Regions from separate parts of the Gemella parahaemolysans genome, predicted to be linked through region 3. Evidence: predicted binding sites of a transcription regulator. Region 3 holds the regulator's gene; each other region holds the start of a gene.

What was found. Region 3 encodes CtsR, which represses protease genes until heat stress. Its sites were predicted from a motif close to ATGGTCAATAAAGGTCAAACA; they were not measured.
Positions count from the first base shown of each region.
Region 1: clpP (ATP-dependent Clp endopeptidase proteolytic subunit ClpP) is a predicted target of CtsR. The motif match lies at 9,182-9,202, and genes of this name have one in related genera.
Region 2: clpB (ATP-dependent chaperone ClpB) is a predicted target of CtsR. The motif match lies at 2,783-2,803, and genes of this name have one in related genera.

Region 1 covers NZ_JBSMTP010000004.1:50,380-64,027, forward strand. Annotated here, with positions in the region: gene ACWOBP_RS04010 (CTP synthase) at 1-247, opposite strand, end outside; gene lepB (signal peptidase I) at 410-961, opposite strand; gene ACWOBP_RS04020 (thiamine-binding protein) at 1,257-1,541, shown strand; gene ACWOBP_RS04025 (ABC transporter permease) at 1,513-2,298, shown strand; gene ACWOBP_RS04030 (ABC transporter substrate-binding protein) at 2,279-3,274, shown strand; gene ACWOBP_RS04035 (ABC transporter ATP-binding protein) at 3,274-3,993, shown strand; gene ACWOBP_RS04040 (chloride channel protein) at 4,036-5,193, opposite strand; gene ACWOBP_RS04045 (YitT family protein) at 5,268-6,176, opposite strand; gene pssA (CDP-diacylglycerol--serine O-phosphatidyltransferase) at 6,348-6,866, shown strand; gene ACWOBP_RS04055 (peptidoglycan bridge formation glycyltransferase FemA/FemB family protein) at 7,201-8,451, shown strand; gene clpP (ATP-dependent Clp endopeptidase proteolytic subunit ClpP) at 8,497-9,144, opposite strand; gene ACWOBP_RS04065 (YitT family protein) at 9,463-10,341, opposite strand; gene cysS (cysteine--tRNA ligase) at 10,589-11,986, shown strand; gene ACWOBP_RS04075 (Mini-ribonuclease 3) at 11,971-12,402, shown strand; gene rlmB (23S rRNA (guanosine(2251)-2'-O)-methyltransferase RlmB) at 12,386-13,201, shown strand; gene ACWOBP_RS04085 (GNAT family N-acetyltransferase) at 13,194-13,634, shown strand.
Region 2 covers NZ_JBSMTP010000001.1:178,073-191,720, reverse strand. Annotated here, with positions in the region: gene clpB (ATP-dependent chaperone ClpB) at 8-2,590, opposite strand; gene ACWOBP_RS00860 (hypothetical protein) at 3,062-3,253, opposite strand; gene ACWOBP_RS00855 (nitroreductase family protein) at 3,813-4,577, opposite strand; gene ACWOBP_RS00850 (hypothetical protein) at 5,203-5,595, shown strand; gene ACWOBP_RS00845 (alpha/beta hydrolase) at 5,754-6,443, opposite strand; gene ACWOBP_RS00840 (PD-(D/E)XK nuclease family protein) at 6,515-7,573, opposite strand; gene ACWOBP_RS00835 (hypothetical protein) at 7,879-8,550, opposite strand; gene ACWOBP_RS00830 (DEAD/DEAH box helicase family protein) at 8,743-11,466, opposite strand; gene ACWOBP_RS00825 (DNA methyltransferase) at 11,469-13,346, opposite strand; gene ACWOBP_RS00820 (ATP-binding protein) at 13,362-13,648, opposite strand, start outside.
Region 3 covers NZ_JBSMTP010000026.1:319-6,163, forward strand. Annotated here, with positions in the region: gene radA (DNA repair protein RadA) at 1-1,241, opposite strand, end outside; gene ACWOBP_RS08060 (ATP-dependent Clp protease ATP-binding subunit) at 1,244-3,718, opposite strand; gene ACWOBP_RS08065 (CtsR family transcriptional regulator) at 3,723-4,244, opposite strand; gene ACWOBP_RS08070 (nucleobase:cation symporter-2 family protein) at 4,456-5,721, opposite strand.

The DNA of each region.
Region 1 (13,648 bases), on a different contig from region 3:
AGTTAACATCGATAAATCTTTCATAGTGACCTAAGTCTAAGTCAGTCTCCGCCCCATCTTCTGTAACGAAAACTTCTCCGTGTTGATATGGACTCATTGTTCCAGGGTCAACATTTAAATATGGATCAAATTTTTGTAATGTTACTTTTAATCCTCTATTTTTTAATACACGACCTACTGATGCCGCTACAATACCTTTTCCTAATGATGATACTACTCCACCTGTTACAAAAATATACTTTGTCATTGTGTTCTCCTTCTATTAAAAATAATAAACCCCCTACGAAAACTTCGCAGGGGGTGGTTTCTTAAATCACTCTTTAAGAGTGCCCGTATATTATTCTAGCATAACGCTAAATTTTTAGCAACTAAAATAATTCGATATATTAAATTTTTCTTTTAGTATTTATTAAAAGAATTTGAATGAACTGAATGGATAGTATCTTAAGGTTACTTTCCCTATCATTGCTTCTTTCTTAACAAATCCAAATACACGGCTATCTGTACTGTGTTGTCTGTTATCTCCTAATACAAAGTATGTCCCTTCTGGCACAGTTTTAGATTTTGTACTACTTAAAAATTCAATATTGAAGTCTGGTGTAAATGGTGCAGTTCCAGAAGCATTAGCTTCTTTTATTTTTTGAGCTAAGTACGGTTCGTCAACTTTTTGTCCATTCACATATAATACATCATTTCTGTATTCAATAGTATCTCCAGGAACTCCGATTATACGTTTAATATAATCATCAGTTTCATTTGCATGGAAGACAACCTCGTCTCCACGCTCATAATTTTTACTGAATTTATTAACAAAAACCTTGTCGTTGTCAGCAAATGTATAATCCATCGAATGTCCTTTTACTGTAAAAGGTGCAATAAGGTATGTGCTTATAAGAAGGTAAATAGCAATAGAAACTACTACAACTACTACCCATTCAATAATTTCTCTTAAAATTTTCACTAGTATATCCCTCTTTAATTTTTAATATATGATAAATTATTCTATCATATATTAATATAAAAATCAAAAATAATTCCCTTATATTAATAATATCAAAATATAGAATATTATTTTGTAAGCACTATTATTGTATTTTTTTATCTATATGCTATAATTATCTATACGGGAGTCTGTGAACAGTCTGAGAGGAAATATTAATATTTCGACCGAACCTGATCTGGATAATGCCAGCGTAGGTACACTTAGCTTAAAGACAAACTTAGACCCCCCTTATATTGTAAGGAGGTTTTTTATTTTGATAAATTGCAGTATTGCATTACAAATTCTTCCGCTTGATAATCATGATGGAAGATTAAAAATCATAGATAAAGTTATCTATTTTCTACAAAATAAGCATTCAAATGTAACCGTTACTCCATTCGAAACTGTATTTGAAGGTGAATTCAATGAGCTTATGGATACTCTTAAAGAATGTCTTATCCTAGCGGGTGAGGATAGTAAAAATATTTTTGCAAATGTGAAAATTAATTATGGAGAAGTTTTAACTATAAATGAAAAAATTGACAAATTTAATCAATAAATATGCAGCAACTATTTCAATGTTGTTCCTAGTGATTATTTGGCAAGGAGCTGGTAATCTCGGACTACTTCCAAAATACATCATACCTACACCTGTTGAAATAGTAAAAGCATGTATAAAAAATTACGAACTATTAATATTTCACAGCAAAATCACCCTACTCGAGGCTGTAATAGGTCTATTCCTAGGGATAGTCATAGCATGGCTTCTTGCTTTAATTATGGATAGTATTCCTATATTTAACAAGGCTATCTATCCCCTTCTTGTATTAACTCAAACTATACCAACTATTGCAATTGCACCTATTCTTGTTTTATGGTTAGGATATGGACTTACACCAAAAATTGTATTAATTGTTATAACAACAACTTTCCCAATAGTTGTAAGTATACTAGATGGATTTAGAAACTGTGATAAAGATATGATTACTTTATTACAACTAATGAATGCCAGTAAATTACAAATACTTTGGCACGTAAAAATTCCAACTAGTCTTAGCTACTTTTATGCCGGACTTAGAGTGAGTGTATCTTATGCCTTTATAGCAGCAGTGGTTGCTGAATGGTTAGGTGGATTTGAAGGACTTGGAGTTTATATGATTAAAGCGAAAAAATTATTTGAATACGATACTATGTTCGCAATCATAATACTAGTATCTGTTATCAGTTTATTAAGTATCGAACTTGTTAAACTAAGTGAGAAAAAATTTATTAAATGGAAATACATAGGAGAAAATCATGAAAAAGATATTAACTAGCATTTTTGCTTTTATCTTAGCAATTTCATTAACTGCATGTAGTACAGTTAATAAAAATGCAGAAAAAAAAGAACTTAAAAAAGTGGATTTCGTACTTGACTGGGCGATTAACACAAACCACACTGGTTTATATGTAGCTAAAGAAAAAGGATACTTCGCTGAAGAAGGTATTGACCTTGACATTAAGCCAGCACCTGAAGACAGTACTTCTGACTTAATTATTAATAATAAAGCACCTTTTGGTATTTACTACCAAGACTCAATGGCTAACAAACTTTCTAAAGGTGCAGGAATCACTGCCGTAGCTGCAATTATCGAACACAACACTTCTGGTATCATTTCACTTAAGAAAAACAATATCAAAGAACCAAAAGACCTTGAAGGTAAAAAGTATGGAACTTGGAATGATCCAGTAGAATTAGCAATGGTTAAATCATTAATCCAAAAGCAAGGTGGAGATGCTAACAAATTAAATCTAGCTCCGAATACAGATACAAACTCTGTTACTCCACTAGAAAATGGTCTTTTCGATGCTGCTTGGATTTACTATGCATGGGATGGTAAATTAGCTGAAAGCATGAAATTAGATATTAACTACTTCTATCTGAAAGATTTCAATAAAGATTTAGACTACTATTCTCCAGTAATTATTGCTAATAACGATTACTTAAAAGAAAATAAAGAAGAGGCTAAAAAAGTTCTTAGAGCTATTAAGAAAGGATATGTCTACGCTATAGAACATCCTGAAGAAGCTGCAGAGATTTTAATCAAAAATGCTCCAGAATTAAAAGATAAAAAAGATTTCATCCTTGAATCTCAAAAATATCTATCTAAACAATATGCATCAAACAAAGATCACTGGGGTGAATTCGATGCTAACAGATGGAATACATTCTACCGTTGGGTTAACGAAAACAAAATTACAAAACAACCTCTTGCAGAAAACACTGGATTCAGCAATGACTATATAAAATAATGAATATACTATCAATAAAAAACTTATCTTTCAATTATCCAAACAATAAAATACTAAAAGATATAAACATTCATGTCGATAAAGGTGAAGTCGTATCTATACTTGGTGGTAGTGGTGTTGGTAAAACCACACTTTTCAATATTATCGCAGGTATAAATCCTCTTCAAAGTGGAGAAATCTCTATAAAAGGTAACACAGACTATAAAGGTCGTGTAAGTTACATGCTTCAAAAAGACTTATTATTGGAACATAAGACTATTATTCAAAACATTATACTTCCTCTTTTAATAAGAAAAATTAATAAAAAAGAAGCAGAAGAAGAAGCAATTAGAAACCTGAAATTATTTAACCTTTACGAATATAAAGATAAATATCCTAGTGAATTAAGTGGAGGAATGCGTCAAAGAGTAGCACTTTTACGTACATATATGTTCAAAGAAGAACTATTCTTACTAGACGAACCATTTAGCGCACTTGATGCTATAACTAAAATATCACTACATTCTTGGTACCTTGAAATCAAGAATAAACTTGATATAACTACTCTACTAATCACCCACGATATAGACGAGGCTATTGACCTAAGTGACAGAATTTATATCATTAAAAATAAACCTGGTGAAATTGTGTCTGAAATAAAAATAAATCTTGATGAACAAAATCAAGATGAACAAAAACTTAAATATAAAAAAGAGATACTAAATATACTTGGATTATAATAATACACCCTAGCGTGAACTTTCACACTAGGGTGTATTTAATTATTTATAAATACTATATTTTTTATTGATTAAATAGATTAACACCGCAGGTATTACTGCAAAAAACATTAATTTGTATCCAAATACTTCCAACGCAAGAAATATAGGTGCAATGTATGTCTTAGTTGCCGCTGAAAATACTAAACAATATCCTAAGGCTGCTGTTACTAAAATAGGTAGGCCCAACCAAGTTCCTAAAATCACACCACAAGTCGCTCCAATCGCAAATAACGGCGTAACCTCTCCTCCGCTAAAGCCAATCCCCGTACAAACTGCTGTTAATACGATTTTTAGCATAAAATCATAAACTTGAATCTGTTCAAAGTTTGTAAAAGATATCCCAATTAAATTCGTACCTAACGAGGCATATCTGTACTCGAAAACGAAACTAGTTAATATAAAAGCTGCTAAAAGTATCCATGTTATATTCTTATTAATAGCTACTAATTCTTTTATTTTTCTTTGAAGGAGAACAAATAAGATTCCTACAAAAACAAAAATAACTCCAACTAAAACTAATTTAGAAATAAACTCTAAATTTATATTAATTTCACTTACATCTATTGCCACGAAGAATTTTTCCAAACCTAATTTATGTGACAAAAATGCACTTATATACGCTGCTACAATATATGTTACATACTCATAAATTTTATTTATTGTAAAGTTAAATTTGCCACTAACAACCTCTAAAATGAATACTACAGCAGCTAATGGAGTTTGGAATAATCCAGCAAAACCACAAATCATTCCTAATTTTACGAAAAATTGTTTTTTCTCTGTACTGAAATCATTTGAAGCCATATTACCACCAATTGCTCCACCTAATTGCACAGCTACTCCTTCACGTCCTACACTCACACCGAAGCTATGTGCCAATAAAGTATTTAAAGTCAAAATAAACGGAAATTTCCATGTAACTTTCTCTTTTTTATTAGTTGCCGCTTCAATAAAATACTTCATACCTATCGCACCGGTATGTAAATATTTATTACTAAACTTAGTAAAGATTAATATCAATGGCGTTAAAATTAATAAATACTTGTAATAATTACTAGTTAACTCTATTAGCTTTAATAACGTTTGACCAAATAACGAACAACAAATCGATATTAATAATACAGTGCTCACTACTCTTATGTAATAATTTTTCAACATATTATCTACACTTCTCTCCTTTAAATATAAATCTGAGAGAGAAATTCAACTAAATTCCCTTCTCAGATTCTTTACTATTGATTCTTCTTAAAACTTAGATTTGATTTTTTCGGTTGATCATAACTGAATCCTTCTCCTATAATATCATGAACTTCGGTTATTGTCACAAAAGCCCGAGGATCAATTTTATAAACTAAAGATTTCAATTTTCCTATTTCATTTCTTGAAACTACACAATAACCTATATTCAAATCTTTCTTAGAATAGCTTCCTTGTCCTTTTATATAAGTTAACCCACGACTCATATCTTCTTGGATTTTTTTAGTGATAAGTTCTATTTCAGATGAAACTATCATTACACCTTTTCCAGGAACTCCACCTTCAACAACATAATCTATTACTTTAGTACATATAAAAATATAAATTAAAGTATATAGAATCGCTGGAAAACTCTTAACTACCACAAATGTTAATACAATGATAATACCATCAATAATTTGAATGATTCTTCCGATTGAACTACCTGTATAAAGTTGAACAATTTTTGCTACTATATCTACTCCCCCTGTTGTTCCTCCTGCTAGAAAGACTATCCCTAGACCTAGACCAGCTAATAATCCTCCAAATACAGCAGCCAGCAACCTATCTCCACCAAGATCTATTACTATATGATACTTTTCAAATATTCCTATCCAAAATGTTAACATAATAATACCATAAACTGTATATAGCATCATTTTCCTATCTAGCATTTTATATCCAATAATTAACAAAGGAATATTTACTAGTATAGTACCAATAGATACCGATAATCCAACTGCATATAAGAGTAATAATGCTATCCCTGTTCCTCCACCTTCTGCTAATTTATTCGGTACATTAAAATGCATAATAGCAAAAGAATAAATAGCGCATCCCAAAGATATTATAAATAATTCTTTTAAAATTTTTTTGAAATTTATATTTTTAACATTTTTTCTCATAGTGCACCCCCAAAATCAATCTCATCCTAATTATAACAGGTTTAACAATGTTAGACAACTACAGTAAATAATATTTTTACTCCTTTATTTTTATAAATTTCATCTTTTCTTAGACATTATTACAAATTTGTACTATAATTATAATATAAATATTGGAGGTTGACTTTTAAAATGAATAAAAACTTCATACCTAATTATCTTACCCTTTGTAATATTTTTTGTGGTTTTATGTCTATTTTAACAACATCACATAAATATTTTATCTGGGGTACTGTCTTTATTATTTTAGCCATGCTTGCAGATAGATACGATGGTATTGTCGCAAGAAAACTTGGAGTTGTTTCTGAAATAGGTCACGACTTAGATTCACTATGTGATGTGGTAAGCTTCGGAGTTGCTCCTGCCATGCTCGTTTTTGAAATATTTGTTACTAATGATAAACCATCAACTTTATTAATGGTTATTGTAGCTATTCTTTGTGGTATATACGTATGTTGTGGGGCTTATCGATTAGCTAGATTTAATGTTACAAAAATGAAAAATGGATATTATCAAGGAGTTCCTATTACTACATGTGGAACAGTACTTGCAATAATTGCACCAATTAAATTACCAAGTATTGCAATACTAATACTATTAATAATAAGTTCATACTTAATGATAAGTAATATAAAAATAAAAAAAATATAAAAAATGTTATAATTGTAATGTGTACCAAAGATTCTGGACATGTATATATTTAGTTTAAATAAGTGGATGTTTCCCTATATTATACAGGAGGCATCCATTTTGTTTTTGATTGAATTCTCTTATTCTTGTAGTAATATATATTATATCGTGAATAAATTTTATATATATTTATTCTACTTAGAAGTTAACATCACGAATATTATAATTAACCTTTTATAATTGATATTTTATCCCAAAATAAGTAACCCTAAAAAATAGTTATTACTTTAATTTTACTTTTATTTATTATATAATCTTATAGGACTATATTAAATTTTATATAAGGAGCATCTTAATGATATTTACAGAAATTAGCGGCGACGAACTACAAATAGTACAAGAAAAAAATAATAATCGTTACTTTTTACAACAAGCTGCTGTATATAGTAAAATGCTAAATTTCAATAAACTAAAGACAAAAATTCTTGCAGTAAAGGAAAATAACACAGTTCTAGCATATGCAACATTTATTTACTTCCCTTACAAAAAATTCTTCTATAAAGTTACTGCTCAACACGGTCCTATAATGGATTATTCCAACACAGAATTAGTAACATTTTATATGACTGAATTAAAAAAATATTTTGCTAAAGATTTTCGTGTTCTATGTGTGAGGGTCAATCCATTCTTAAATGAACAAATTTATAAAGATATCGAATATATTGAAACTACTAAGGAAGCTATTAAAACAGATAAAATATTAACTTCACTAGGATACAAACCGCTTAATGATGACTTATTCACAAACCCTACTCTAGCTTCTCGTTGTATATACTCAAGAGAATTAGAAGAAACTCTTACTGAAGATACAATATTGAAAACTGTTTCGACTATGGCTAAACGATCTATTAACAAAGCAATAAAAGAAGGAATAATTGTAAAAGAAATCGACATTTTTAATGATAAAGATGCCGAAATATTTGATTCAATAAACAAAAGTACAGAAGATAGAATTAACTTTCAGATCAGAACTAGTGAATACTTTAGAAATCTGAAAACTGCATTAGGTGATAAGCTTCACCTTATGGTTTCTTATTTAGATTGTAATTTACTTATTTCTAAATTAAATGAAGAAATTAAAGAATACAACATAGAAAAAAATAAACTAACAGAAAAACTTGATACCGGAAAAGTAAATCCAGAAAAAACTATGAATAAAATAACTAGAATAACTGAATCAATTGATCTCAATAATGAAAAAATAGCTAAGATATCTTCTTTAAAAAAAGAAAATGGAAATATTGTTTATCTTTCATGTGCAAGTTTTATAGAGACAAAACAAGATTTCATCTACTTTACCGGGGGAATGAAAAAAGAATTTTCTAGATTTAACGGTTCATACTTAGTAATGTATACAATGATTAAATATGCGATTAGAAATCAGTTCAAAATTTTTAATTTCTTTGGAACATCTAAAAATTTCACATCTGAAAACGCTACTGATTATAGCGTTCTTCAATTCAAACGTCATTTCAATGGAAATGTAGAGTACTTTATGGATAATTATGAAATCAGAAATGCTATTGGAAAAGTTTGGAAAATATAATATTAAAAAGGAATTGAGCCCAAAACTCAATTCCTTTTTTTGTATCTATTCTGATTTTTTAGCTGCTTTTTTTGTAGCTTTTTTTGGTCTTTCTTTTTTCTGAGGTTTATTGTTTTCAGGATACATTACTTTGTCTACTAGTCCATACTCACATGCCTCTTCTGCTGTTAGATAATTATCACGTTCTGTATCACGTTCAATAGTCTTAATAGTTTGACCTGTTCTATCTGCTAAGATTTTGTTTAATTTTTCTCTTGTTCTTAAAATGTGTCTAGCTGCAATTTCTATTTCTGTTGCTTGACCTTGTGCACCACCTAATGGTTGGTGAATCATAACTTCTGCATTTGGAAGAGCGTATCGCTTACCAATAGTTCCAGCTGCAAGTAAGAATGCACCCATACTAGCCGCCATACCCATACAAATAGTAACAACGTCACATTTAATGTGTTGCATTGTATCATAAATTGCAAAACCAGCTGTTACACTTCCACCTGGTGAATTAATATAGAAATATATATCTTTTTCACTATCTTGTGCTTCTAAAAATAAAAGCTGACTTGTTATTGAGTTTGCTACTTGATCATTTACATCAGAACCAAGAATGATAATTCTATCTTTTAATAGTCTTGAATAAATATCATATGCTCTTTCCCCTTGAGAAGTTTGCTCTATTACTGTAGGAATTAAATTCATTTTCTTACCTCCTAATTTTCGTTTTCACTAGATATTATATATCAAAAATGGTCAATTAGCAACTTTTTTCCCTTTCTCAGCATTCTATATCCCCAATAAAATAACACTTAAATTTAAATAAAAAAATCGGGAGTGACTCAAAAATCGTGATTTCGAAGAAATCGATTTTGTCGAGTCACCCCCGCACAGTTTATTAGATATATAAAAAGCTTTTCTAAAGCGATTTTAGATATCAATAAACCACTGCGTCTATGAGTTCTCATATACACTTTGTTAAAAGTTAGGTCATTTTGGTCAGCCCCGAATCTTGTATAAAATCTATAGTCTATAAGAATGTTCTTTAAAGTTACCCACTATAGTATTAACTGCACTTACTGTTATGAATGCTTCTGGACAATTTTTTGCTACCAATTTACGCAGTAGATGCATTTCATTTTGTTGAATGACCAAAATTATCATTCGTTTCTTCTCGTGTGAATACCCACCTTCTACGTCCATAATTGTTGATCCTCTATGTAAAGTATTATTTATAACTTCAACCATTCTTTCAGGATTACTACAAATAATTGTACATTGAATATAAGCTGAGAAGAATTTCTGAACACCTTTCATCGTCTGATTACGTACAAAACTCATAACAAGAGCATACATTACATATTTTATATCAAAAAATATCCAGACAATCGTATATATTGTAATGTCTTGAATTAGAAATACAGTTGGTAAACTATAGTTAAACTGTGATGAGATGAATTTCCCTGTAATGTCTGTCCCTCCAGTTGAAGCTCCTGCTACTAGAAGGCAACACATCGCTAATCCCGAAATAATTCCACAAAAAATAGCAGCAACTAGAGAATCTCCTAGATTTACTGGTGGTATAATTTTTGGCAGATTATTTATCAAAAACGATGATACACTTATCACAATTCCTGTCAGAATTACGAACTTACGGCCAATATATCTAAATCCTAAATAAAATAACGGTACATTTAGAACAAACTGTGCAGTACCAATTTTTATTCCTGTTAGTTTATTTATTACTAGGCTTAACCCTAAGGCTCCACCTGCTCCAATATTATTTACCGGTATTAATAATCCAGCATATATTGAAAATAAAATTGTTCCAAGTACTATTAAAAAAACATTTTTCGACTGTTTATGTTGATCAGTCGTATAAATCGTATCTGATAATTTCATGATATCCTTATCCTTTATTTTTATCCTGTATATATTTTAATACAAATCAATATTTAAAACAATTAAAAATTGATTATCTTTCACAAAACATTAAGAAATAATTCATTTTATAGGCATTTTGTGTTAAAATTTAGGTAATAGACTTTTTTAGTTATTATGATATTGAAGAATTTTGGGAGTTGTTTTTTAGATAATTTATGCAGTAATAATTTTCTATTTACGGATTCCCTTTTAAAAGGAGCTATATATGATTAAACTCTATAATACATTAACAAAACAAAAAGAAATTTTAAAAACAATTGAAGAAAATAAAGTGAGAATGTATGTTTGTGGACCTACTGTTTATAATTATATTCACATTGGTAATGCGCGTCCTATTATCGTTTTTGACGTTGTTCGCAAATATTTAGAACATAGTGGTTACGAAGTAGATTTTATCTCTAACTTTACAGACGTTGATGATAAAATTATTAAAGCTAGTAATGAAGAAGGAATTTCTACAAGTGAATTAACTGACAAGTACATTAATGCCTTCTTTAAAGATTATGATACACTTGGATGTAAGAGAGCGACGAAAAATCCTCGTGTTACTGAATACATGCAAGAAATAATTAACTTCATCGCAAAACTTGTTGAGGAAGGTTATGCATATGAAGCAAACGGCGATGTTTATTTCAGAACACGTAAAAAAGAAGATTACGGAAAATTAAGTAAACAATCTATCGATGACCTAATTAGCGGTGCTCGTATTGAAGTTGGGGAACATAAAGAAGATCCTCTAGATTTCGCATTGTGGAAAAAAGCTAAACCAGGTGAAGTAAAATGGGATAGCCCATTTGGTGAAGGCCGTCCAGGTTGGCATATTGAATGTTCTGTAATGGCAAAAGAAACTCTAGGTGATACAATCGACATCCACGCTGGTGGACAAGACTTAACATTCCCTCACCACGAGAATGAAATTGCACAGTCTGAATGTCACAACCATGCACCATTCAGCAACTATTGGATGCATAATGCATTTATTAATATCGATAATGTTAAAATGAGTAAAAGCTTAGGTAACTTCCGCCTTGTAAAAGATATTATTACAGAAATAGACCCAATGGTACTTCGCTTATTCATGTTAACAGTTCACTACAGAACTCCAATTAACTACACATTAGAAAACATTGAACTTGCGAAAACAAACTATGAAAAAATTAAAACTTCTTATCAAAACCTACAATTCAGATTAAATAATAATATGACTGAAGAAAAACTTGATACAGAAGTTGTAGCATTAGTTACAGAAGAATTAAACAAATTTGAAGAATATATGCAAGATGATTTCAATACAGCAAATGCACTTTCTTCTTGGTATGAAATCGTGAGAATATCTAATTCATACACAGCAAAAGAAGCTGTCAACAAAGAAACTTTAGAGCTAATTAACGCTGCATTTGAAACTTATAGTTCTATTCTTGGAATAAACGTAAAAGAAGATAATACACTTGATAGTGAACACATCGAAAGTTTAATAGCTGAACGTGAGGAAGCTCGTAAAAACCGTGACTTCGCCTTAGCTGATAAAATTAGAGATGATTTAAAAGAACAAGGAATTATCTTAGAAGATACTAAACAGGGTGTACGATGGAAAAAAATATAACTTTTAAATTTACCGAAAAAAACTTCGCTAATCCTAATCAAATGCAAGCTTTAACCCTTGCCTACATTGGAGACAGCATCTATGATATTATGAGTAGAGAATACGTTATGAAAAATCACTTAGGAAAAATAAATGATCTTCACAAAACAGTATCTACTATCGTATCAGCGAGAGCTCAAGCGAGTTTTATGGAAAACATATTAAATAATAGTATATTAACAGAACAAGAAGAAAAAATTTATAACCGTGCAAAAAATCAAAAAAATAACTCTAAAGCAAAGAATGCAAGTATTATGGAGTATAAACTTGCTACAGGTTTAGAGGCTGTATTCGGTTATTTATATTTAGAAAAAAACTTTGAAAGATTGGAGGAAATGTTTAACTACATAATTAAATTATATGAAGAAAAACAATAAACACTATAAAGAACTAAGACTTAAAAACAAAGATCAAAAATCACAAGTTCAAACTCCTGAGGTTGATTTAGATAAAGAAGTAATTGCTGGACGTAACGCGATACTTGAAGCGATTAAATCAGGACGCGAAATTAATAAAATTTTATTCCAAGAAGGTATTGAAAAAGGAAGATTAAAATCTATTTTCGCCATCGCAAATGAGAAAAAAATCATTTGTCAAGAAGTTCCAAAACGTAAATTAGATAACTCAACTACTGAACGTCACCAAGGTGTTATCGCCTATGTAGCACCGTATTCTTACTATGAACTTGACGAAGTAGTAAATAATCTAGAGATTAATAAGGATACTACTCTACTAATTTTAGATCATATTGAAGATCCACATAACCTTGGAGCGATAATTAGAACTGCTGAAGCAAGTGGTGTTAAAGCAATAATAATCCCTAAACGTCGTGCTGCTGTAGTTAGTCAAACTGCAGTTAAAGCATCTGCCGGGGCAATTGAACATATGCCTGTTATTCGCGTTTCAAATTTAACTGATGCTATTAAAAAACTAAAAGAAAAAGGATTCTGGATTGCTGGAACAACATTAGCAGAACGTTCTGAAGATTATACAAAAATTGCAAAAGATGTACCTTTAGCTATTGTAATTGGTAACGAAGGTGAAGGTATGAGTAAAGTTGTTACTAACGAATGTGACTTCTTATATCACCTACCAATGCTAGGAAAAATTCAGAGCTTAAATGCCTCTGTAGCAGCTGGAATCATTATGTATGAAAGAATAAAATCTAATGATTAAACTATTAGAATCTAAAGAAGAGCTTAACCTTGGTTTTGCTCTTCGTATTGAAGTATTCGTTAGAGAACAAAAAGTTCCAATGGAACTAGAATTAGATGAAAAAGATCATAGCGAAAATACTGTTCATATTGGATATTTTTATGACGATAAGCTTATTGGTGTCGCTCGACTTATCGATATGGATAAAGACATTATTCACATCGGACGTGTTGCTATAGATAAAGATTATCGTGGAAAAGGTATTGGACGTGAGCTTATTATTGGCTGTGAAACTATCGCAAAAGACATTTTGAAAAGAGAAGTAATTATCGAATTAAGCGCTCAAATACAAGCAGAAAAATTCTATAAATCATTAGGTTATAACCGAGTTAATGATAGAATATATTTAGATGCTAGGATTGAGCATGTTGATATGAAGAAAGTAATCGATTAAATTTACAAAGGAGG
Region 2 (13,648 bases), on a different contig from region 3:
CAATATATTATTTTATATCAATTTTCAATTCATCATCTACATAGTCTAGGTGAATTTCCATTCCATCTTCGATACCATGACGGATTAATTCAACTGAAAGTTTGTTTTCGATTTGACTTTGGATGAATCGTTTAAGTGGACGAGCACCAAATTTCATATCGAATCCAGCAGTCGCAACCCAGCTAGAAATATTATCAGTATATGTTAAAGTAATATTTCTATTAGAGATACGCGCAACAAGTTCGTTAAGAAGTTTATTAGCGATTCCTTTAATATTATCTTGTGTTAATGGTTTGAAGATAATTATATCATCCATACGGTTTAGAATTTCTGGTTTGAAGTATCCGTAAAGTTGGTTAGTAACATTTTTACGAGTTTCTTCAGAAATCACACCGTCTTTAACTTCTTCTAATAGTTCTAATGAACCAATGTTAGAAGTCATGATAATTATTGTGTTTTTGAAATCTACTACTACTCCTTTAGAGTCAGTAAGTGTACCTTCATCAAGAAGTTGAAGTAAGATATTGAACACATCTGGGTGAGCTTTTTCGATTTCGTCCATTAAGATAATGCTGTAAGGATTACGTCTTACACTTTCAGTAAGTTGACCACCTTCTTCATAACCGATGTATCCTGGAGGGGCACCAATTAAACGGCTAACTGAGTGTTTTTCCATATATTCACTCATGTCGATACGCACGATATTACGTTCATCATCGAATAAGTTAAGAGCTAATGCTTTAGCAAGCTCAGTTTTACCTACCCCAGTAGGACCTAAGAATAGGAAGCTACCGATTGGTCTATTAGGATCAGCGATACCCGCACGAGAACGTAAGATTGCATTAGTTACACTCTCTACAGCTTCATCTTGACCTATTACTTTTTCATGAATAGTATCAGCTAAGTGTAATAATTTTTCTTTTTCAGTTTCTACTAGACGAGTTACAGGAATACCAGTCATTTGACTTACGATGAATCCAATCTCATCTTCTGTAACTTCTTGTTTTAGAAGTTTGTACTCTTCGTGTTTAGATTTTTCTTCTAATTCTTCTAACTCTTGTGTTAATTTTGGTAAAGTAGAATATTGTAACTCAGAAGCTTTTTCTAAGTCATAGCTATTTTGAGCTTGTTCTAACTCAACTTTAACTCTATCGATTTTTTCACGAAGATTTTTAACAGCTGATAATTTATCTTTTTCACTATCAACTTGTAATTGAAGTTTATTTTGTTCTTCTTTTAGATTAGCTAACTCTTCTTTTAAGTTTTCTAAACGTCTTTTAGACACATCATCATTTTCACCACTTAGGGCTTTTTCTTCTATCTCAAGTTGCATAACTTTACGATTAATTGTATCTAATTCAGCTGGGTTAGAAGAGTTTTCAGTTTTAATAGTAGCACAAGCTTGGTCGATTAAATCGATAGCTTTATCCGGTAAGAATCTATCAGTAATATATCTGTTAGATAATTCAGCAGCTTCTACAATAGCACGGTCAGAAATTTTCACACCGTGGTAAACTTCGAATCTTTCTTTAAGCCCACGTAAAATTGAAATTGTATCTTCTACAGTAGGTTCTTTAACAAGAACTTTTTGGAAACGACGTTCTAATGCAGAGTCTTTTTCAATATATTGACGATATTCATTAAGAGTTGTAGCACCGATACAGTGTAGTTCACCACGAGCAAGCATTGGTTTTAAGATATTACCAGCATCCATAGCTCCATCTGTTTTACCAGCACCAACTAGCATATGAATTTCATCGATGAATAGAATGATTTTTCCTTCTTGTTCTTTAACTTCTTTTAATACAGCTTTTAGTCGTTCTTCGAACTCACCACGATATTTAGCTCCTGCGACTAAACTAGTAAGATCAAGTTCGAATACAGTTTTGTCTTTAAGACTTTCAGGTACATCACCGCGCACAATACGTTGAGCCAGTGCTTCAACAATCGCAGTTTTACCTACCCCAGGTTCCCCTATCAACACTGGATTATTTTTTGTTTTTCTTGATAAAATTCTAATTACATTTCTTATTTCTTCATCACGTCCTATCACAGGATCAATTTTACCACTACGTGCAGCTTCTACAAGATCACGACCATATTTCTCTAGAACTTCGTAGTTGTTTTCTGGATTTTCGTTCATAACTTTTTTACCTCCTCTGATATTATCGATAACCGCTACTAAATCTTTTAACGTAGTCACCTTATCGATATATTTTTTTACTATACTATTTTTCAAATAACTCGCTAGAACGATATGTTCGCACGAAATAAACTTGTCTTCATATTTCTCTTTATATTTATTAGCTTCTATTAATAAAGCATTCAAATCATTACTTAAGTAACTAGCGTAATTGATATTATCACCTTCTACACTATTTACCTTCTCAATCTCGCTATCTAACTCATGAGTTAAATTAACCTTATCAACATTTACTCTTCCCAATATATCACTATATAAATTACTACCAGTAAGAGCTGCTTTTAAGAACATCTCACTCGTAATACTTTGACTTTTTTTCTCAGTTGCAAATTCGGAAGATTTCGCTAAGATTTCTTTCACACTATTAGTAAAACTATTAATATCCATTGTAAATCTCCTTTGATTAAATTATTAGATCAAAAGGTAATATAATTAGTAGAACAGTATCTCCAATGTATAGAAACATGAGATACTGTCTTTAAAAGATACGCCTAAATACTCAATAAACTAAAAGGCTTTATAGAGTATTATTAAGTTTTATCTTTTTTGACCTTCTTTGACCTTAAATAAATTATAGCATGTTTGACCTTTTTTGACAATAGTTTTTTTGAAAAAAATTTAAAAAAGAAAAAAAGCTCACAAACCTTATGTTGACAAGCTTTAAACTATATTTTATACTTAATATTATCTTAGAGATATAAAAATATATGCTCTACTGGTAACTTTCTCAGAGAGATTAATTTCTGCTCTGCAAGACACTTATGAGATTTCATAGGTGTTTTTTTTTTTCATTAAAGAAGCGTGAAATAAATCACGCATAGATTATATATTATTTTACTAACAAACCTAAAACATTAACTACAATTTTGCATTAGGATTTTCATTATTAAATATTTCTATTAAGTTTTCCATATCCTCTTTTGTTGCATAGTGTCTCACGAATGTTCTAGCCGCAGTTCTTCTATTATTCATTAAAGCACGTTCTTTATTTTTCTCATAATAAGCTTTACTCGCTTTCTTTTGTGCTTCAGAAGTTTTTGATTCTGTCATTCTATTCCCCTCCACTATTATACTTTTACTAGTTATTAAAGAAAAAATAATAAATCAATATTCCTATAATAAAAATTCCAAAAACACTTTGTAAAAATTCTTTTTTTGTACTTCTACGAATTTCTATTTCCAATTTTCTTTTACCTAATCTATATTCTTTTTTCATAAATGATTAGCTCAATGGTAAAATAAGAGTGATACTCTCTTTATTATATATTCAAAATTATAATTACACTTAGCAAGAATAAACAGTTAATTAATATATACCATTATTTTACCACTTTGCACTCTCCTTTCTTATGCTTACTCTAAATATAATACATGTATCGAGATTTGTCAATTAGATTTATAGAAAAGAATGGCTCAAAATCTTGATTTCAAAGAAATCAATTTTATCGGGCCACTCCAAGTGATTATTTATACGCCTATATGTCTAAACATAATTTTTGAACCGAATTATTTTTGTCCCGTACCATCAGCAAGCGGCACTATTTTCAAAGAATTAAATTAACTCTTCTATATTTTTAATATATCTATTTTTAAGTAATTTTACTTAAGATTATTTTTCTCTCTCACTCACAAAACCATTTTTTTCTAATAGTTCTTTAGTTACTTTTTCTATTCCTGAAGGTTGTGCATAGAAGTCAGCGAATTTCTTAGTCCATGTTTTTGTCTCACGTGCTTCTGCGAAGTCTACCATAGTTTGACGGTATGCTTTTAATACTTCTACATTTGATTTAGGGAATTCATTGTATCCTACATTAGCCGCGTCTGGTAATCTAGGTTTAACTTTTTCCGTTGATAACTCTTCATCTTTAACACCGATACTTAGTCCACATAGGAACAGAGCATTTTCCGGAATATTTAGTAATTCAGAAATCTTATCTCCAAAACCTCTTACACCACCACAATAAACAATTCCGTATCCTAAAGACTCAGCAGCTAATGCAGCATTCTGCATCGCAATACCTACATCTAAAGTACCAATAAGTAATGGCTCGTATTGATTAGAAATATCAAACTCTCCACCTTCAATATCAAACGCTAATTTCATGTTGGTATAATCTAAACAATATAGTAAGAACGCAGCAGAATTTTCAATATGAGCCGCATTACCAGGTGCTTTATCACGAATTAAATCTGCGATTTGTTGTTTAGTTTCACCTGTTGTTACAATAATACTATAGTGTTGACCATTCATCCAGCTAGCTCCTTGTTTAGAACTAGCGATGATTTGCTCAAGATGTTCTTTAGGTAGTTCTTTTCCTTTTACAAAACTACGAGTCGTACGATGATCTAACATCGTTTTAATTACTTCGTTCATATGTTACCTCCGAAATTTTCTAGTAATAGTAACTTAATTATAACGTGAAAAAGAATAGAATGAAAGGAAATAGGCTGATAACCCACTATATTTTTATCTTTTTTAATATAACTTTTATATATTGACAATCTACTAATTCAAAAACAAGGTTATTCTCCCTATATTTCAACATAATTTTAGAGTAACTGTATAAATAAATTAAAGTACCCCATCATTTTCTTAAACTACTTTTTGACGTTTCAACGTCAATAAAATATTGATTTTCAGATACATAGCGATTACAATTAAGTTGTTAGTTAATTTAAAAAATTAAAAATTATAGTTTGATTCGATATTAATATAAAAAGAGAACTTATTATTAAAATACCAATTTACGTCCAACGTCAATAGAATATTGATTTTCAGCTTTATAGCCACTACAATTAAACTATAAGTTCTTTATACAAAATTTAAAATTTATAATTTGATTTTACATTAATATAAAAAGAGAACTTATTATTAAAACACTAATTTACGCATATGCGTCAATAGAATATTGATTTTCAGCTTTATAGACATTACAATTAAATTATAAGTTCTTTATACAAAATTTAATTTAACATTATTATAAAAAGAAAGGTTTCTTATGAACATTCAAAAATTTATAGAAGTATTTTTAAAAATTGTACTATCTCTATTATTTTTTAATATCTTCTATTTACCAATACTAATACTAAACAATATTTCTGCTATAGAGATATTAACACTGATGATGGCTACAATTATTATAGAATTCATTATAGCTAAACTATATAGATTGTTATTTAAAATCGATAAAATAGATAGAATACCAAGACCTATTTCTACTATGCTATTTCTTATATCAATTCTAATTTCTATTTTAATCACTAAGATAAATATAAGTATCCAAACAATTATTGTGTTAATATCATTAAACATTATCCTTATAGGTTTAGAAAAAGTACTAGCTTCCATAAACAAAAAATTAAGTGATATTCTTGAAAACTTAGATGATTAATTTTTGAAATATCAAAAAATCCCTTTGAATAACTATATTTTCAAAGGGATTATTTATATTTTGGTTGTATAGTAAAGTAGCTTTATTTATAAATGATACAATATCTCTAAAACATTTTCAATGCGCTGGAATAAAAATATGGTTGACTAAATTTCTAATTAAACATTTTCAATACACCAGGCGAATGCTTTAGTTACACGTAAATCTGAATCGCTGAAATGACCACCTTTATTCCATTCTAATATTGTTTTTATATTATCATTTTTTAATAGCTGTTCCTGTTTTCTAATGTTATCGCCTACTTTAGACATTACTTTATTTTTTGTTTTCTCTTCAGTATCACCTAAACTTAGGTAAATAGTGTTGCTTAATGGGGTATTATTATTCATAAATTCTTCCCAGCCATTAAACCAAACAGAAGGAGAAGCTGCAGCAATACCTGAAAATGTATTTGACTTATAAGCACTCCAAAGACTGAACAACCCTGCCAAAGAATAACCACCTAATATAAATTTAATATCATTATCTAGATTATATTTTTCTTTAACCGTAGGTATTAATCTACCTTCAATAAATTCTAAAGTATCTGTAGCACCTGAACCGAAAGATTTATTTCCAAATGCTGGAGGTGCTTCCCAAGGAGAAAGTTCATTATTCCAATCCTCTATTTTAAACGCAAAAAGCGAGAATTGTTTATCTGTATTTTTTAGAATCTCTGTTACTTCATTATCCAATACTTCAATATCATGTTCGTCAACAGGTTGAATCAATAAGTATTTTACGGCATCAGTTATATATCCAATACACAATTTATTGTCTATTACAAAATTCTCTTTTCTATGTTTCATTAATTTCTCCTATGATACTTATTGTTTTATGTTCTCATATTTTACCAACAATAAAATAATTTATTTTCTTCTTAATCCATATTTTCCAATATAATCTCTTTAACAAATTTCAGATGTGCTTCAATTTTCTTAACATCCGTTCTTATATAATCTATCAACTCTTTACTAGATACATGTTTTTTGATATGTGCATAATCATAAACATCTTTTTTATCATACATCTTCCATTTCTTTGTTGAAGATGATTTTTCTAAAATTGGATTATCCTCTAAATTGAAATGATACAAACAAGTTTTGGCTTTTATAATGTCACATATTCTTTCTAAATCACCTAATTTTGCTTTATCTTCAAGAGAAAAATTAACCTTATGTCTATACTGATTTCCTTGTATCTGAATATCAAATGATGAAGTAGTACCTTCGATAGGAAGATCAATCCCAAAATGACGTCCTCCCCTTATCATACCAGAGTATGTTTTATACCCTAAATCAGAAATCTTATTCTGTAAATTCGCATAGTGAATCTTCTCGATAACCGACCTTAATCTCATACCTTCAAGTACCTTATTACTAGATTCTTCTAAAAAGTATGATTCACCATAACATATCTTTTCAATAAACTCTTCTACATTCTTCATATATTCAATATAATCTAATAAGAATAATCTAGAAGTCTCATCTACTTTATCAAGTAAATCACCATAATATTCAATCAACTCACCATAACTTCTTCTAAACCAACTATCAGGAAGCTCAAATCCAGGTTTAACTAAACTAAGTAGTATACCTTTAGCATTAGGATCTTTTTCAGAATAACGAATTAATTGACTTTCATCAGGTAAAGACTTAACTTTATTTTCTATAAAAATAACCTGAGTCTGACCATCTGCGTCAGTTATCTCTATAGTTAAATCAATCGATTTCTTTTCTCTGTATACTTTCAAATCTGTATATTTTTTATTAATATCAATAACATCACTAAAAAACTTATGATTAATAAATTGAGACTTCTCCAGTACAACAGCAAATAGATTGCTGTGATATAATTCTAGATTACTAAGTGAAAGTTGATAATTCAGTGTATTTTCTATATTATTCCTAAGAGTTAGTAACTCATTATAATTTCCCATTTAACAATTCCTTTACTATGATAATTAATTTAATCTGTTATTTTTTATTATAACATAAATAACAAGGGAATATATTTATTATAAAAAACAAGAAAATATACCCTCTCTACTTGAATCACTTCAAATAAAGGGGTTGTATAATAAATCCGGAGCATGGAGAAATTCCAGCCCCGGATTTGCTATACAATCATTTTCCTTCGACCCCAATTTATTATACAACTAAAAAGTGAAATTCAATCAAGAACAATAATTAAATATTAATTTATATCTAATTGTCATAAAATATACGAAATAAAAAATCAAAATTATTCAAAAAATGTATCTATATAATTATTCAATTCTTTATAAATACTTAATTCTGTTACATAATTATCTACTCTACTTTTTGTATTAAATTTTGTAACACTTCCCGCTTTTTGAATTTCAGAATTTAGTATATCTTTATAATCTGCTGCTCCCATTATATACACACTCTCTAAATCTTCTTCTTTGTTATAAACTAAATAAGTGAGAACCACACAACTATTTTCATTTTTATTCGCTTGACTTTTAGGATATAAAAAATTCCATTTTATTTGAGGTTTCTTTTTAGTTTTCGCTGATTTTACATCAATAAATAATCTTTTTAATCCATAGCTCATTTCTATATCATACTTATCATAAAAAAACTCTTTTATCAAACGAATCTCCTTCAATTTAGGTTTATCTAATTCTAATATTCTATTTATTTCATCAGCACTAAACATTTCTCCCCAATTTCTTATTTTAAAACCGGATAATTTTTGTATATAATCTAATACATATTTTTCAGAAATATACCCTGAATGGCTATCATGATTAACAACTGTAAATTTATCAAACTTCATATTATTTTTCTCTAAAAATTTTTTACATCTAGTTCTAAGTTCTGAATATTTTTGTGCTTCTTCTTTTATAATTTTAGAATCTTCTTTACTTACATTAAAATGTTTCCACATGTTTTCTCCTATTATATAATTGTATTATTTATTTTTTAAATTATACGATATTTACTAAATTTTGTAAATTAAAATTTGGAAAATACCATGTGTTAGTAGAAATACTATTAATTAATTCTTTACTTTATAATATTTAACATATTAACTTGTATCTAAGATCAGATATTCAATTTTAAAATAAACATCTGTATTCTATATATCATAATCTTTCTTAGCATTCTCTTCTACTACTAGTCTCTCAGCATATGTATTATCGATTCTATAGACTGTATCTTTATTAATTTCTTTTAGTTTTTCTTTTACTACTTCTTTACTTATTTTCTCATTGAAGAATGGTAGCCCAACTATTCTAAATCTACTATTATCTACTAAGGTTCTTGCTTCATCACGTCTAGTAATCTCATTTAGGAATTTTTCTTTCCAAGCTTCTTTTCCGGCATAGGATTCTTTACTTTCCACCATAAATTGATCACCTTTAGGCTCAATAAAAATTTGCCATGAAGTATTTCCATGTGTTTTATCATTCGCAAACATCAGAAAATCAGGTTCAAAGGCTTGCCCTGTATCAAAACTATAAATACGAACTGCTTTCTCATTACGTAGTAAGTAAATATCTGTCCAATTTTCTTTTAAATCTTCCATAACTTCTTTTAAAGCTCTTACAAGTGATTTTTCTTCACTGGTTCCATAATTATCATCATAAGCATACCATTCAATAGCATCCAAATTCTCATAATATTTTGTTTCAATTTTATCTTTTTGTGATATTCCTGCTTCTTTATCCCCAGCATAATTAACAGTATATTTTCTTATTATTTTATCAGAGAACATCTTCTTAATTGGATATGGTTCAAACTTATCTGATCCATAATATCTATCTTCAACTTCAATAAATCCATCAGCTATTTTTTTCAAAATTTCTTCTACAACATACAGCTTGTCATCTTGAGTTAATTCTCTGAAGTTTGTATAACGACTTTCCACTGTTACGTCAATATCATTTAGCATTTCTATAAATTTTTCAGTACTGGCTAATCCATAAAAATACTTTTGCAAGTTATTAAATGTGAAATTTTTATTTCTATTTATCGCATGCCTTACAACATTTCTAGTAATCTCTTTAAATTTAAAGTTAATTCTTTCTCTTGGACTAATATTAACTACATCCTCATCTGAAAATACTTCTAAGTCCGCAATGCTTTGAGTTGGTAATATTACTTCATAACTCTTTTGAATATAAATCATGTCTAGTAGACTTTGTTGTTGTCTTTGAACATATTCAGAATAAGATAATCGTTTATTCATCCAGACTACTCCATGAGTGTATGTCCTAGTATTTTTGAAAGATTCTTTAAGTTTCAATTCTCTTTCAACTAATGTCATATCATCATATATACCCGATTCTCTTAGAACTTGTTTTAGTTCAGAAATATACTTTGGATTATTCGCTGAATGATAATGTAACTGCTCAATTACTCGTAGTTCATTAGCTTCATTATTATCAAATTTTCTAATATATTTTTCGTCAATACTATCAATAACAAAAGGATAGTATCTAGCTCCACGACCTATAAGTTGTTTTTCAGAGTTAGTGGTAGCTCCTGGTTTGAATCCATTCTTCGTTGTTTTACCGTCCCTTGTATCGTATAATCTAACAATATCGAATAGATTTAATACATCCCAACCTTCATCAAGCATATTTACCGCAAAAATTGCACGAACTTCATTTTCTGATTTTTCCAGTGTATTTAGTTTTTGTAAAGTTTCACTAGTTTTTGTTTTTCCATCAATGATTATTAATCTCTCAGCTCTAAATTCTTCTTTCAATTCGTCAATTAAATCATTATTTGAAATATTTTCTTTTTCAAAATAGTTAAAAGCCTTCTGTAATATACTATTTTTTCCATTTTGTATATTTATTAACTGTTTCTGTTTAATTATATTTTCCTCATTAAGAGCAGTTAGCATTTCAGTAAACGTAGTTAAATTATTTTTATTTTCAGCAGTTTTTTGTGATTTAAACATAACTAGTGGTTTTAAATTAATTCCATGTTTAAGAGCAATTTTTTTTCTAAATTGACTTATTATAATAGCTTGAAACATTCTTGTTTCAATATCACTATCAACTAGATGGAATAATACATCTTTAGAATACTTATCTAACCTAAATTCTTTTAGATCATACTTGTATATTAAAGATTTCTCATACTTTTTAGCAATATCTTTATTTTCTAAATCTATAGTTGCTGTAAATTCGAATATACTAGATTTTTTTGCTAATCTTTGTATGTTTTCTATTGTTGCCGTCCAACTATCATTATCATCCTTTTCACTTTTGTTAAGACCGGCATTTAAATGGTGAGCTTCATCAGCTAAAAGTACAATCGAAATATCCTCAAATTGCTCATATGATAATCTATTTTCTCTAATAGTATTTAAATCCGTATGTAATTTTTGAATAGTAGTAAACACTATATTTATACTATCTTTTTGACTATCAGAAAAATCACTAACTTCTCGGACATTTACCACTTGATTATCTATAACTATTTTATCAGCAAATAGATATTTACTAGAACCTATTCCTCCTAAAAAATTATCTCTTGTCTTTGTTAATATATTAGAATTATTTACAAAAAATATAAAATTGCGTTCACCTTGTTTGAATTTTTCTAATATTATAGCAGCCATTAGTAATGTTTTACCTGAACCGGTTGCCATATTATATAAGATTTGTTCCGGAAACACTCTATTTTTTTCATCATTTTTGTAATAAAGATATCTACCAATTCCTTCTTTTTGATATGGACGCAGTGGATGCCTTAAATTATTTGTGATATATTCAGGTATCCCATGTTTAAAATCTATAAAGCCACCTTCACTTGCATTATTATATAATTCATATAAAAATGTCACTATTATTCACCTCCATAGAATTCTTTATTAAGTTTTTTCTCGTATTCTGATATTCCATAAGCATCATCATCTATATCAGAAAAATTAACATATAGATTATTTTGATCTATGATTTCAAGAAGTAATTGTTTCTGTTCAGCAAAAGATAGCTTTAAAAATTCTTTTTCTTTTAACTTTCTAGGATCTAATCTATAAGATAAAAATGATGATTTTTTAGCAAAATTTAGCAACTCAATTAAATTTTCAGTTGATTGCGATTCTATTACACTATTTTTAAAATCTTCAGCATCATTTTTCAATTCACAATATACAAACTCTCCTCCACCATGCCAATTCACATCTTTAGAGATTCCACCTGGTTCACCTGCTATTACTTTCTTCAGACGCTCAACAGTTATATTTTCAATATATTCCATTTGTTCTATTCCTATATATTGACGATTCATTTTATGCGCTACAGCTGCTGTAGTTCCCGAACCTAAATGAAAATCTAGTACAAAATCTTTTTCTTCAGTAGCAATTTCTAAAATACGCTTAATTAAATCTTCTGCCTTTGGATATGCAAACACTGTATCATTGAACAACTTTTTTAAATCAATATTTGCATCTTGGTTTGTTGCTAAATCATCCCACCAAGTTTCTATCTCCTCTTCTTCTGTTTCTTTATCTTCAATTATATCTCCCCACATCGTATTAGGAATAATACCTACTTGTTTTTTTTCTTCTAAAAATTTCTTATATCTAGGTTTCCCCATACCTTTATTGGGAAACACTATTCTATTATCGTCTAATAGCTTATTAAACGTCTCTTCTGTAAATCTCCATTCATCTACTATTATTTTACCTGTAGGAGTAGTAATAGGATAAACAGAGCCTCCCTTATTAGTACATGGATTAGTATCGTAAGGCCCCCTAGGGTCATTATCAGGATTTTTAAATTTAGTAATATCAAATTTAGGTATAACTTTTTTTAATTCTCCTTGATCAGTTTTTCTATAAATTAATATATATTCATGAATACTTGAAATATTTTTACTTAAATTTGCCTGAGATTTTCTTTTTCTATATACTATATTTCCAATAAAATTATTTTTTTGAAACTTTTCATCCATTAAAACTTTTAAATACGCTTGCTCATTATCATCACAATGAACAAACATTATTCCATCATTACTCAACAGTTCTTTCGCAGCATCTATTCTATTAGCCATAAAAGTCAACCATGTTGAATGGTTAAATCTATCATTGTAGCCAAAACTATCACTACCTGTATTGTAAGGTGGATCAATATAGATACATTTAACTTTCCCTGCGTATCTTTTCTTTAGACTATGTAATGCTACTAAGTTATTTCCTTTGATAATTAAGTTATCATCTTCTTTAAGTTCTTCTACTTCGTGCTCTCCGTCTTTATTATAACGTTTAAAGTTAGTAAACACCTTATCATCTAATAGTCTGGTTATTTCTGTTGGTGCTAAAGTCTCATTAAAGAATATTTCATCTCTTTTCGCGTCTTCTTTTGTCTGTCCCCCTTCTAATATACAATCCTTGTATGGAAAGTTTAAAACTATATCATGATTTTCACTTAATAAACTTCCATCATTATTTCCTAAACCTATTTTAGTTTTATATGCAGTAAAGCTATCCGGTAAAAATTCCTTATTATTTAAAAATTGTAAAAAAACGTCTTTTTTGAACACTAAAACCCCTTCATCTAATTTAGAGAAAAAATGATTTTTTATTTTATCTTCTTTCATTAAGACATTAAGTAACTTAGCATCATATTTTCTTGCTAATTCTGAAAGTTTATTTTTATTCAACGTACCCTCAACAAAAAATTCTTCATGTTGAGATAGTAAATTCTCTAATTCTTTTTTCATCATTTGATCCTTTCTTTATTTCCAAATATCTGTTAATACTACATCCTCACTTGTTGGGTGTAATTTATCTTCTTTATCTATTTTTACAAAAATTGGAACACTAATTGAATTACCTGTTATTATGGCTTCTCCTTGACCCAAACAAGGTATCATTCTATAAGAGTTTTTATCCAGTGTAGGCATGGTATTTTCTAACATACGCAAATCTTTTTCATTTACAAGTCTATGGATTATATAATTATGTACCTGTGATAAAATGGTAGGGGATATGTCTGCTGGTCTTTGACTCGCTAATGTTAGAT
Region 3 (5,845 bases):
TTTATCCTTTGTTCAATTCTGCTAACTCTTCTAACTTCACCAGTTAATCCAACCTCACCAATGAAACAATCGTTCATATCAACTGCTATGTCTTTAAAGCTTGATGCCACTGCCATAACTACACCTAAGTCTACAGCGGGATCATCAATCTTAACACCACCAGACACTTTCACATAGACATCTTGTTGTTGGAGTAAATAACCTGCCTTTTTCTCTAGAACCGCCATTAACAAGATTAATTTGTTATATTCTAGTCCAGTAGAAATTCTTCGTGGATTATTAAATGCTGTCGGTGTCGTTAATGATTGTATTTCCACAAGAAGTGGTCTACTTCCTTCCATAGTACTAATTATCGTTGCACCAGCCAAATTTTTACTGCGCTCTTCCAAAAACATCTGCGAAGGATTCGCTAAATCTTCTAATCCACTATGTTTCATCTCGAAAATTCCTATTTCATTAGTAGAACCAAAACGATTTTTCACTGCTCTAAGAATTCTATAACTATGCTGACCTTCCCCTTCAAAATACAGCACAGTATCAACCATATGTTCAAGCATACGTGGTCCCGCAATTGTCCCTTCTTTAGTAACATGCCCTACAATAAAGATAGCTATATTTAAACTTTTAGCAATCTTCATAAGTTGTTGAGTACACTCTCTAACTTGAGTAATACTTCCAGGTGAGTTTTCCATATTAGGATTATATATTGTTTGAATTGAATCGATAACTAAAAACTTCGGTTTTACTTTTTTTACTACTTGATAAATTAAATTCAAATCAGTTTGGGCATACACAAAAAGTTCATCAGTATCATTTTTTAATCTATCAGCTCTTATTTTTACCTGCCTAACAGATTCCTCACCAGTAACATATAGGACATCATGTTCTTTTGCAAGATATGCTGATATTTGAAGAAGTAATGTAGATTTCCCAATTCCAGGATCTCCTCCTAGAAGAACTAACGAACCACCTACAACTCCACCTCCCAGAACTCTGTTTAGTTCTCCACTATCAGTAAGAGTTCGAGGTACGTCCTGTGTAGAAACTGCTTTTAGCTTTCCAGCTTCTACACGTTCTGTATCATTTGTTTTTACTTCAAATTCTGTATGTTTCGTAGCTTTTTTGGCCTCTACTACTTCTTCCATAGAAGCCCATTTTTTACAATTTGGACACCTTCCCATATATTTCAAACTTTGGTAACCACAAGCATTGCATTCGTATTTAACATTTACCTTTGCCATAACTACCTCTTAGTCTTCTTTACAACAAAATCATCATTTTTGTAGTCAATATTAATAGTTCCAGATAATTCAGGATTTCTTAATAATTCTTCACTTAGTAAATCTTCAATATTTTTTTGAATACTTCGTTTTAACGGACGGGCACCGTACTCTTTTATACTACCATCCTCAACAATTTTAGCCATTGCTTTTTTCGTAAGTTTAATAGTAATGTTTCTGTCTTCTAATCTCTTAGATAAACCATCTATTAATAACTCAGAAATTTTTTCCAACTCTTCTTTTTCAAGAGTCTTGAAGACAATAATATCATCTATTCTATTTAAGAATTCTGGACGATATTGTTTTTTTAATGCTTCCATCATGGTGTTTTGAACATTTTTGTAATCATTTTTAATAGATTCACTTCCGCCAAATCCTACGAATTTCTGATCGTTTAGTTCACTCACTCCCACATTTGAAGTCATAATGATAATAGTATTTTTAAAATCAACTACGCGACCTGAAGCATCAGTTAAACGGCCATCATCTAGAACTTGTAATAAAATGTTAAAAATTGACGGATGAGCTTTTTCAATTTCATCGAATAATACTACTGAATATGGTTTTTGACGAACTTGTTCAGATAATTGTCCCGCTTCTTCATATCCAACATAACCTGGAGGCGCTCCTACTAATCTACTAATTGAATGTGGCTCCATATATTCACTCATGTCTATACGAATCATATTATCCTCTGAACTAAATAGTGCCTCAGATAAACTTTTAGCTAATTCTGTTTTCCCTACGCCTGTAGGTCCTAAGAAAATAAAGCTACCAATTGGTCTATTAGGTGCTTTAAATCCGCTTCTTGCCCTTCTTACCGCCTTAGCTAAACTTACTACAGCTTCATCTTGACCGATAACGCGTTTATGTAGTATTTCTTCTAATTTTAGAAGTCGCTCACTTTCGGTTTCCGTTAATTTTGTTACTGGAACACCAGTCCAAGCAGCAAGAACTTCTGCCACATGATCAGAATTAATCTTAATTTTATCTTTTGACAGACTATCTTGCCAAGAAATTTTGAATTCTTCAATCTTACTAATAACTTTATTAACTTCATCACGTTTTTTCGCCGCTATTTCAAACTCTTGATTAATTACTGCCCTATCTTTTTCTTTATTTAATCGACTTAGCTCTTCTTCATATTCTTTCAGTTTTTCAGGTGATTTATAATATCTTAATTTAACTTTAGAACACGCCTCATCAATAAGGTCAATCGCCTTATCTGGCAAGCATCTATCTGTAATATAAGTCGTACTTAATTTTACCGCTGAATCTATAGCTTCATCTAAGATTTCTACGTCATGATGTTCTTCATACTTATGACGTAAACCTTCAAGAATTCTAATAGAATCCTCAGTGCTTGGTTCTTCTACTTTAATTGGCTGGAAACGACGCTCTAACGCCGCATCTTTTTCGAAATATTTTCTATATTCCTCAGTAGTTGTAGCACCTATGCATTGAATTAAACCACGTGATAAGGCAGGTTTAAGAATATTTGAAGCATCCGCACTTCCCTCTGTTCCTCCTGCACCAATTATAGTATGAATTTCATCTATGAATAAGATTATATTACCTGCATCTTCAATTTCAGTAATAATATTTTTTAATCTTTCTTCAAATTCACCACGATACTTAGTTCCAGCAAGTAATGTTCCCATATCTAGCACCATTACTCTCTTTCCTAAAAGATTACTAGGAACATTCTGAGAAACTATTCTTTCAGCTAAACCTTCAACTATAGCTGTTTTTCCTACTCCAGGATCTCCTATTAATACAGGATTATTTTTAGTTCTTCTGTTTAAAATTTCAATCATACGTGTAATTTCTTTATCACGCGCTAATACAGGATCTAATTTATTATTAAAAGCATCTTTAGTTAAATCCTTAGCCAAAGAATTTAGTGTTTTAGTTTTTGCAGAGCTATCATCTGAAGACTCTAATTTTTTAAATCCATCAAATAACTTAGACAATAAACTTTGGCTTTGTTTTAATAATTCAAATAATTCAGTAATAAGTGCATCAACATTTATTCCTAATTTATCTGTTAATAAACGAACAGCAGTCCCTGTATTTTCATTAAGTAAAGATAATAATAGATGCTCACTAGTCACAACAAAGCTTGAGGTATCATCAGCAAACTGTTGACTTTTCTCAATTGTTCTTACCGCACCATTTGTATAGTCTATCTTCATTAAAACATTACGATAAAAGTCAGTTCCTTCTAGCTCTTCTTCATAAAAATTCACTACATTTTTTCTGAAATCATCATAGTAAACACCGTATTTATTAAGTGTTTTACACGATAGTGTATTATTCATACTTAACATAGCTAATAATAGATGCTCAGTTCCTACTGCTTTTACACCAAAATCATTTGCTTCTTCTTTAGCTGTAGTTAGCACCATAAGGGCCGTTTCATTAAATCTTATGTACATAACCTTATCCCCTCTTATTATATTTTATATTTGTTAAAAATCTTATAGTTAAATCTTTTAAATTTGATTTAGTTTGTTGAATCATTAATTCTACATTGTTTTCACTAGTATTTTCTAAAAATTGATTATGAACAGATGTTATTACTTCTATACTATCAATAAAATGATTATAGTCAAATTTATCTATATAATTCTTTTCAAGTAAAATTTTAGCCAGTCTTATAGCTTCTTCTACTTCAATTGTTTCATTATCTACTGTCTCTATTAAATAATCAATGTAATCTTTATTTGTGTGGAGAGTTATTTTTGTTATTCTAATAAATCCTCCACCACCTCGTTTACTTTCAATAATAAATCCATGTTCTGGTGTAAATCTAGTTTTTATAACATAATTTAATTGAGATGGTACACAGTCAAATTTTTGTGCGACATTACTTCTTTTTATAATTATATGATCTTCTGCAGCTTCATTGAATAAGCTCTTAATATATTGTTCAAGTATATCCGTCATATTACTATTATTCATAAGGGCACCTCCTTTATTGACTAAAATTGACCTTTATTAAATTATACTACATATACAATATTTTGTACACAAAAAACATTGATTTTTAAGCATATATAAATAAAAAAGAACGGCTCAAAAATCATAATTTAAAAAAATCTTTCCTTCTTGAGTCATCCTTTATAATTCTATTTTCTAATAAAAATATTTAAATTAAAGATATTTATCTCTATTAATTAGTTGTTTTTAGTTTTGATTTTCTATTGAAAATTAGATTCATTACAATAGCCACAATTGTACCTAATACAATACCACTATCAGTAAACATACGAACAAAGCTTGGTAATTGAGCAAATGCTGTAGGAACTGTTGTTACACCTAACCCTAAACCAACAGAACAAGCAATTATCATAAGATTTTCTTGTTTAGCAAAATCTGTATTTCCTAACATTTTCACACCATATGCTAGTACCATACCAAACATACTAATCATTGCTCCACCTAGTACTGGTTGAGGTACAATTGTAGCTAAAGCACCAATTTTTGGAATTGAGCCGAAAACTAGAAGTAACAGTACCATTACATACATTACTTTTTTACTTTTTACTCCTGAAATTTGAACCAGACCTACGTTTTGAGAGTAAGTAGTATATGGGAATGCATTTGATAATGAACCAATCATAACCGCTAGTCCTTCTGCTAAATATCCTCTTCGTAAATCAGGTTCTTTAACTTCTTGATTACAAATATTTCCTAGGGCATAATATACACCCGTAGATTCAATCATACTAACTATTCCAACTATAACGAATGTTAAAATTGCACTCATATTAAATTCAAAACCTGTAAATTTAAATGGTGTTGGATGTTGAAACCAACCTGCTTGTGAAACTTCTGTTAAACTCACCATCCCCATAAAACTAGCAATAATAGTTCCCATCACTAAACCTAATAAAATTGCTATTGATTGAATAAATCCAGTAGTAAATTTATAAATTACTAAAATAATTGCTAGAGTAATACATGCTAATAAAATATTTTTTGGATCACCAAAATCTTTTGCTCCTTGTCCACTTGCAATATAGTTCATCGCAACTGGTACTAATGTAATACCTATAATCGTTACAACACTACCAGTAACAACTGGTGGGAATAACTTAGCCACCTTAGCAAAAAATGGAGCTATTAAAACCACCACTAACCCCGAAACAAAAATTGCTCCATACATTGTTGGTAAGCCCGAATTATTTCCTATAGCTATCATCGGAGCAACTGCTGTAAAAGTACATCCAAGAACTACAGGTAAACCTATCCCTGTGAATTTACCTTTATACACTTGTAGGAAAGTTGCCACTCCACACATAAAAATATCAACTGACACTAAATACGTTGTTTGCTCTGCTGAAAGACCTAAGCCCCCAGCAACAATTATCGGTACAATTACCGCTCCTGCGTACATTGCTAATACGTGTTGTAAACTTAAAATAAAAGTTTTCAAGATTCTTTTCTCCTTAGTTATATATTATTTTTGACAAATATAACTATATAAAATAATGACCACCCCTGAAAAGGGGTGGTTTTCTCTTCGGGTATAACCCTTTGTTACTAACACGCACCTCAAG